2 regions of the Brevundimonas sp. TSRC1-1 genome follow, and region 1 is predicted to be linked to the other one. Evidence: riboswitches for the same ligand, from Rfam matches in the RefSeq annotation. Region 1 holds a riboswitch; the other holds the start of a gene.
The links. A riboswitch is a leader RNA that binds a small molecule or an ion and turns the genes downstream of it on or off. The one in region 1 is predicted to bind glycine.
Positions count from the first base shown of each region.

Region 2: linked by a shared signal. The riboswitch ahead of ACP7CK_RS14835 (TonB-dependent receptor domain-containing protein) and the one ahead of gcvT (glycine cleavage system aminomethyltransferase GcvT) in region 1 are both predicted to bind glycine.

Region 1 is NZ_JAFCXI010000003.1:633,571-637,768, forward strand. It holds gene ACP7CK_RS13225 (adenosine deaminase) at 1-187, shown strand, start outside; gene pncA (bifunctional nicotinamidase/pyrazinamidase) at 376-1,008, opposite strand; gene ACP7CK_RS13235 (class 1 fructose-bisphosphatase) at 1,008-1,979, opposite strand; glycine riboswitch at 2,147-2,245, shown strand; glycine riboswitch at 2,250-2,339, shown strand; gene gcvT (glycine cleavage system aminomethyltransferase GcvT) at 2,395-3,525, shown strand; gene gcvH (glycine cleavage system protein GcvH) at 3,536-3,901, shown strand; gene gcvPA (aminomethyl-transferring glycine dehydrogenase subunit GcvPA) at 4,047-4,198, shown strand, end outside.
Region 2 is NZ_JAFCXI010000004.1:256,140-260,337, reverse strand. It holds gene ACP7CK_RS14835 (TonB-dependent receptor domain-containing protein) at 1-1,915, opposite strand, end outside; glycine riboswitch at 2,111-2,198, opposite strand; gene ACP7CK_RS14830 (ABC transporter substrate-binding protein) at 2,405-3,532, opposite strand; gene ACP7CK_RS14825 (response regulator transcription factor) at 3,589-4,198, shown strand, end outside.

The DNA.
Region 1 (4,198 bases):
CTCGGACGATCCGTCCTATTTCGGCGGCTATGTGAACGACAACTACAGCCGGCTGGCGGCGGCGGTGGGGCTGACGCGGGATCAGGTGACGCTGCTGGCGCGGAACAGTTTCGAGGGGTCGTTCCTGGGCGAGGCGGAGAAGGCGGCGTATCTGGCGGAGGTGGAGGCCTACGCGAAGGCGGGCTGACGCCTCTTCTTTCGTCATCCTCCGGCAAGCCGCGTCTTCGCGGCGCAGACCGGGGGACCCAGCGGCGCCGAAGGCGATGCTTCCACCGCTCGATGTTTGAACACCTCGTCCGCGACAGGTTCGCGCTCACGCGCGCCGCTGGGTCCCCCGGTCTCGCTGCGCTCGCCGGAGGATGACGAAAGAGGGGTTTAGGCGAGGACGCTCGCCGCCCCACTCTCCACCACCCCCAGCGCCCGGAAACTGTCCTTCGCCGCCGCCTCGCTGTGCAGCGCGATCGCGCGGCTGGCGTCGGAGATGACCACGGCCTCGAAGCCTTCGCGCACCGCATCCTCGGCGGTGAAGCGGACGCAGTAGTCGAAGGCCAGGCCCGCGAGGAAGACCCGGCTCACGCCCAGGTCGCGCAGCAGGCCGGCCAGGCCCGTCGGGGTGCGATGGTCGTTCTCGAAGAAGCCGGAGTAGGAATCGACCGCCGGGTTGTAGCCCTTGCGGATCACGGCCAGGGCCTTGCGCACCGTGGGCGCGACGTCGGGATGGAAGTCGGCGCCGGGCGAACCCTGGATACAGTGATCCGGCCACAGCATCTGGCGGCCGTAGGCGACCTCGATCTCGGTGAAGGGGGCCGCGCCGGAGTGATTGGAGGCGAAGCTGATCTGGTCCGGCGTGTGCCAGTCCTGGGTCACGACCACGCGGGAGAACCGTTCGGCCAGCCGGTTGATCAGCGGCATGATCCCCGCCCCGCCCGCGACCGCCAGAGAACCGCCCTCGCAGAAGTCGTTCTGCGGGTCGATGACCAGGAGGACGTCAGTCGGACCGATCTGCATCACATGCCCGCGTAGGCGTCGATCTCGTTGGCCGAGCCCAGGGCGACCGGGATACGCTGGTGCAGATGCTCGGGCTGGACGTCCAGGATGGGCTGCACCCCGTCCGTCGTCGCCTTGCCCCCGGCCTGTTCGACCAGGAAGGCCATGGGATTGCCCTCGTACATCAGGCGCAGCTTGCCGGGCTTGGTCGGCTCGCGCTTGTCCCACGGGTAGAGGAAGACGCCGCCGCGCATCAGGATGCGGTGGACGTCGGCGACCATGGCGGCGACCCAGCGCATGTTGAAGTTCTTGCCGCGCGGGCCTTCGTCGCCCTTCAGCAGGTCGCCGATGTAGGTCTGCACCGGCGCGGACCAGTGGCGCAGGTTCGACATGTTGATGGCGAACTCCTTGGTGTCCGGCGAGATGGCGATGTCGTCGTGGGTCAGGATCCAGTCGCCGTCGTTCGACAAGGTGAAGCCCTTCACGCCGGCGCCGGTCGTCAGGACCAGCATGGTCTGGGGACCGTAGAGGGCATAGAGGGCCGCGACCTGGTTGCGGCCCGGCTGCATGAAGTCGGCCTCGGTCGGCGAAGCCGTGGCGGACTTCAGCACCGAGACGATGGTGCCGACCATGGCGTTGATGTCGATGTTGGACGAGCCGTCCAGCGGGTCGAACAGGGCCAGATATTCGCCGGTCGAATGGGACGCCGGCTGGACCTCGTCCATCTCCTCCGAGGCGACGCCGGCGACGGCGGGACAGGCCAGAAGGGCGTCGGTCAGCATGTCGTTGGTCATGACGTCGAGCTTCTTCTGCTCCTCGTCCTGGACATTGATCTGGCCCGAGGCGCCCAGAGCCCCGGCCAGGGCGCCGCCGGCGACGACCTTGCTGATGTCGGCGCAGGTGGCGGCGACGACGGTCAGCACCGCTTTCAGACCCTCGGGCGCGTCGAGCGCGGCGATATGGGCGTCGAGACGGGTGCGGTCGGCGGTCATGCGGTCGGTCCGGTGCGGCTGAGGCGGTTCCCGTTCTTGGCGGGCCAACGGCGCGAGGGCAAGGGCGACGCAACAACAGGCGATGCGAACGGCGACAATGACGCCGCCGGACGGCCTCCGAAAGCCGCCGACGCTTGACTTGGGCCCGGAGTCGGTGGCTTAGGTCGGATGCTCTCGCGGGAGAGTTCGGGACCGGCAGGCCGGCCCCCGACGCCGAAGGCGCAACCGCCCCGGAAACGCTCAGGCAAACGGACCGCGACAGCATACGGACGCTGGAAAGTCGCCCCCTTCTCGGGATCAGGGCGCGCCGACGGAGCAAGGCGGTCTGACCGCCGGAATCTCTCAGGCTTCAGGACAGCGGGGGCGCGAAGACGGCGGAGCTCCGCCACCAAACGCGACCGTGAAAGCCTGAACCATGACCGACCAAGCCCTGAAGACCCCCCTTCTTAAAACGACGCCCCTGAACGCCGCGCACCGCGCCCTGGGGGCCCGGATGGTGGGCTTCGGCGGCTATGACATGCCAGTCCAGTATGAGGGCGTCCTGGCTGAGCACCGCTGGACCCGCGAACACGCCGGCTTGTTCGACGTGTCGCACATGGGCCAGTGCAAGATCACCGGCGAGGACGCGACCGCCCAGTTCGAGCGGTTCGTGCCCGGCGACTATGAAATCCTGAAGGCCGGCAAGCAGAAGTATTCGCTGCTGCTGAACAAGGACGGCGGGATCATCGACGACCTGATGGCCGGCCGCCCGGATCACGACGGCCTGTTCGTCGTCGTCAACGCCGGCAACAAGGACGAGGATTTCGCCTTCTGGGACGCGAACCTGGAAGGCGACGCCAAACTGACGGTGCTGGACCGCGCCCTGATCGCCATCCAGGGACCGGAAGCCGCCGAAGTCATGTCGGCGTACGAGCCGCTCCTGGCCGAGATGGGCTTCATGGAATGCGCCCGGCTGATGCTGTTCGGCGTCGACTGCTATGTCTCGCGTTCGGGCTATACCGGCGAGGACGGCTATGAGATTTCGGTGCCGGCGGACCAGGCCGAGCGCGTCTGGAACACCATCCTGGAGGACGCCCGCGTCAAGCCGATCGGCCTGGGCGCCCGCGACAGCCTGCGCCTGGAAGCCGGCCTGCCGCTGCACGGCCATGACATCGACCCGACGACCTCGCCGGTCGAAGGGGCGCTGACTTTCGCCCTGTCCAAGTCGCGCAAGGAGCGCGCGGATTTCAACGGCGCCGAGCGGATCCTGAAGGAACTGGCCGACGGTCCTTCGCGCGTCCGCATCGGCCTGATCGTCAAGGAAGGCGCCCCGGCCCGTGAAGGCGCCGAGATCGCCGACGCTGACGGGAACGTCATCGGCAAGGTCACCTCGGGCGGCCCCTCCCCTACGCTGGGCAAGAACATCGCCATGGGCTTCGTGCCGCCGGCCTATGCCGCGCTGGGTACGGAGTTGAAGGTCGTCGTGCGCGGCAAGTCCGCCGCCGCCGAAATCGTCGCCATGCCCTTCGTGGCGCAACGCTATTACCGCAAACCGAAGACCGTCTGAGGATCAGATTATGAAGTTCACCAAGGATCACGAGTGGGTCAGCCTGGACGGCGACATCGCCACCGTGGGCATCTCGAAGCACGCCGCCGACGCCCTGGGCGACGTGGTGTTCGTGGAAACGCCTGAGGTCGGCAAGACCGTCGCCAAGGGCGCCAGCTTCGCCGTGGTCGAGAGCGTCAAGGCCGCCTCGGACGTCTACGCCCCCGTCTCGGGCGAAGTGGTCGAGGCCAATGACGCCCTGTCGACCGCCCCGGAAACCGTCAACGCCGCCCCGGAAGGCGACGGCTGGTTCGCCAAGATCAAGGTGTCGGACGCCTCGGAGCTGGACGCCCTGATGGACCAGGCCGCCTACGACGAGTTCCTGAAGACGCTTTGACTTCATCCGCTCATCCCGGCGAAAGCCGGGACCCAGTTCTTTCGCGAGGCAGGGTGCGTGGGATGAGCGGCTCTTCTTTAGATCGACGCGACCGATCGCCCAAAACACTGGGTCCCGGCTTTCGCCGGGATGAGCGGAATAGAACATGCGCTACCTCCCCCTGACGCCCGACGACCGCACGGCGATGCTCGCCGCCATCGGCGCGAAATCGATCGACGACCTGTTCGTGGACGTGCCCGAGGCGGCGCGACTGGACGGGCCGGTGGACCTGCCCCGCGTGGCCGGCGAGATGGAGGT
Region 2 (4,198 bases), on a different contig from region 1:
CGCCGCCGTTGTTCAGCACATAGACCAGGGCGCCTTTCTTGGCCGGGTCGTTGAGGTTGTTCCATCCGGTCGTGGTCGTCGTGAACAGTTCAGACAGGTTGGCCGAACGGATGTCGCGCGACTGGGTCACCCGGCCCCGGAAGCCCTGGAAGAACTCGTTCGTCGCCCCGACCTTCCACGACCAGATCGAACCGGTGGTGTCGTAGTCGGAGATACGCGCGGCGGCGTTGAACTGCAGGTCGTTCAGAACCGGCAGGTCGCGGACGACGGGAACCAGGATTTCGCCGAAAGCCTCCTTGACGCTGAACTCTCCGGACATGGCCGAGAAGCTGAAGGTCTTGAAGGCCTTCGCAGCATCCAGTTCGCCGACGCGCTGGTCGGTCTGCTCCTTGCGGGCCTCAAGACCGACGGCGATCGAGACGTCGCCCGCCGGCAGGCTGAAGGGCTCGCCGCGCAGGCTGATCCCGGCCACGTCCAGCTTGGTCGTTGCGCGCTGCTGCGGGGTGCCGGTGACATAGTCGATGGCTTCCTGCGACGGGGCCCCGAGGCCGAACAGATTGATCGGCACGCAGCCGGAGTTGGCGTTGGTCAGGGTCACGCGGCAGACGGCCTGGCCGGTCGATGGATTGATGACGGAATCGACGGCGTTGGCGAACTGGGTCTTCAGCAGGAAGCCAGGCGTGTCGATGTTGTTCTCGAATTCACCGTGGCTGTAATAGGCGCCCCAGCGCCAGTTCTCGCCGAACTCGCCATCCACGGCCAGGGTCGCCTGGGTGGTCACCCGCTCGAAGTCGATCGTCGAATAGGACAGATCGGAGTTGAAACGACCGAAGGTGAAGGACGTCTGGCCGGCGGCCGCCATCTGCTGCTTGATCGTGGAAGACAGGAAGGCGTTGTCGATGCCGATGGTCAGGTCGCCGCGATCATGGTCGCCGAACCAGACATAGTTGTTCCACATGCGCGAATGACGGACATCAGCCGTGACCCGCAGCCTGTCGTTGATCTCGTAGACGGCGCTGGCCAGACCCGTGTAACGCCTCTGCGGCGTGACCAGCGGGCTCAGATCGTCGTTCGACGGACCTTCGCCGCCGATCGAATTCGTGCCGCTGACCGTGCCATAGTCGAACGGACGCAAGGAGCCGTCCGGGTTGAACACCATGCCGCGGTTCACACCCGACATGATCAGACCGCCATAGGCCGCGTTGGCGAATCCGACGTCCGGCGTCTGCGCGCCGTTGACCGTAGCCCAGCGGCCGATATTTGGGCGCGAGGCCTTCGGGATGACGCCTTCGTTGTCGAGATATTCGCCGCCGACGACGAAATGGCCGCGACCGCCGGCGAAGTCCGTGCCCCAGGCGCCTTCGAACCGTTCCTGCTCGGCGTCGTCATAGGACGAGATGCCGTATTCGGCGCCCAGCTTGCCGCCGGTGAAATAGCGGTCGATGCCGATGTTGACGACGCCGGCCACGGCGCCCGATCCCCAGGCGGCGGAGGCGCCGCCGGTGACCACGTCGACGCTCTTGACCAGGACCGACGGCACCGCGTTCAGGTCGTTCTCGCTCGACACCCGGCGTCCGTCGATCAGGACCAGGGTCCGGTTGATGCCCAGCCCCCGCAGGTCCACCGGCGCATTGCCCGCGCCGGTGTTGGTGCCGGTCGTCTGGGCCGAGGTGGTGGCGCGGAACTGGGGCATGTCGTTCAGCGCGGCCGCGATATTGGGGCGCGCGCCCACCGACAGATCCTCAGCGGTCAGGTGGATGGTCGGCGTCGGCGCTTCGAAGCCGGCGCGATCAATGCGCGAGGCGGTGACGACGATATCGTCGACCGCGGCGGTTTCCGGAGAGCCCTCCGTCTCCTGGGCTTGGACCGCCGTGGCGCAGGCCAGCAGGGCGATGGCGCTGCAATAATGGGTCAAGTGACGATTAAGACGAGACAAAGCGAGATTCCTCATGGCGACGACGCCCCTCCCCAGGGATGCCCAATGCGACTGACGCTCTTCGGCGTCCGTTCGCCCCCGCTGTCATTGGGCCTGAGAGTTTCGGGTCGTCGCCGACCCTTTCTCCTTCGGCGAGACCGCATCCCCCGGATCCGGCCTTCTCTCCAGCGTTCCTTCAGCAAGACGGTCCGTTTGCCTGAGCGTTTCCGGGGCGGTTGCGCCTTCGGCGTCGGCCGGAGCCGATCTCTCCCGCCTTGCTGGGGTGAGTAAGATCAACCCAGACCGCCCTGTCAAATCGACAAATACAGCAGTTATTTTGCGCTCAAAACAAAATACATGGTTTTATCGTGCCGGCACGAACCAGACGGACCAGATCAAGACCCCATGTTGCAAGCGACGGGCGTCCGCATGACGGCGTCGTGACAGAAAGGGAGGCTTCGGACTTAATGGACTTATCCACAGGAACGGTCAGGGAGCAGCCGGATCCGCCGGCGCTCTGACGCCGTGACGCATCGCTTCCCTCCACCGGGTGAGCAGAGTCGCGCGACGCGCCTGATCCAGATTGGCCAGCAGGGCGGGTCCCACCCGAACCGGCCGAACGCCTGGCGCGGCGGGACGGACAGGCGCATCGACATCGTCGCGGACCGGTCGAACGCCCAGGGCTCCGATCACCCGCTGGCCTTCACGCGAGAGAAGGAAGTCCAGAAACAGCCGCGCCGCATTCGGGTGGGCGGCGTTGCGCGGGATGAAGGCCACGCGTGAAACGGACAGATGATAGTCCTCAGGCGTGATCAATCCGATCTCCGGCGCGCGCGCGACCCATGACGCGCCGTACGACTGGTTCATATTATAGGCGAACGCCATCCGCCCATCGGCGATTTGACTCATCATTCTCCGCCCGGAGGTGTCCAGCCGCGGACGCTGCGCGCCCAGCGCCTCCATCAACGACCAGGCTTCAGGATAGATCTGCACGTCCGCCGAAAGCTGCATCAGGGCCACGCCGCTCCGTTCGGCGTCGTAGAGGGTGACACGACCGTCAAAGACCTCGGGGCGGGTCTTGAGCAACCGAAGCAGATCCGCATGACTGCGGGGCACGACATCGGTCGTGAGCCGGCGTCGATTATAGGCGAACACGATCGGCTCGGCCGTCAGGCCATAGCCCTGGTCGCGCCATACCGAACCGTCCGGCATGGCCGCACGATGCGGCGACCGGTAGGCTTGAGCATAGCCGTCGTTGATCAGCTTGACCTGCACGTCCATCGCCGTGCTCCAGACCAGGTCCGGCCCCTCCTGGCCCGCAGCCGCGAGCCCCCGAACCTCCTCGGCGATCCGAGTGGAGTTTTTGTCGTCCAGACGTACCCTGATCTCAGGCCAGCGACGACGAAAGGCCTCCAGCACCGGCCCCATCAAACTGGTGTTGGTGAGGATGTGAAGCGCCCCCTCGCGGCGGGCCAGCCAACGCACCCGCGGCGCCGTGCCCGCGCCCTCAGGCTCCGACGAACAACCGGCGGCGCTTAACACCGCCGCCCCTCCCGCCAGCCCGCCCGCCAGGCCCCCCGCCAGGCCTACGAGCAGATCTCGCCGATCCGTCTTCACCGGCCCCGCTTTCTGGTTATTGTGTCATCCATGATCCGTCGCCCCCTCGCCTCGCCATGAGAATACTCGTTGTCGAAGATGACAAGGCGCTACGGCATTCGCTCGAAGCCACTCTGCATGAGGCAGGTTTCGAGGCGAGATGCATCGACAGCGGCGAACAGGCCTTGCGCCTCGAAAGCTCAGAGGTCTTCGACGCCGCCATCCTGGACATCGGCCTTCCCGACATCGACGGCTTCGAAGTGCTGAGAACCCTGAGGCTGCAGGGATCATCGACCCCGGTTCTCATGCTGACGGCGCGTGACGCCCTCAGCGACCGGGTCGCGGGCCTTGACCTCGGGGCCGACGACTATCTGGTCAAGCCGTTCGCCCCATCGGAGTTGGTCGCACGTCTCCGCGCCATCGTGCGTCGACGCCAGGGACAGGCCGCCGGCGCGGTCGTGGTCGGAACCCTCTTCTGCGACTGGCGCACCGGGCGCGCCCACGTCAACGACCGCGACCTCGCCCTGCGCCCCCGCGAATGGGCGGCCCTGCGCGTCCTGGCGTCCCGACCTGGACAGGTGGTGGACCGCGACCTGCTGGCCGCCGAGGTCTTTCCTCAGGACGAGGCGCCGTCGCTCAATGCGCTGGAAATTCACGTCGGCCGTTTGCGACGCAAGCTTCAGCCGG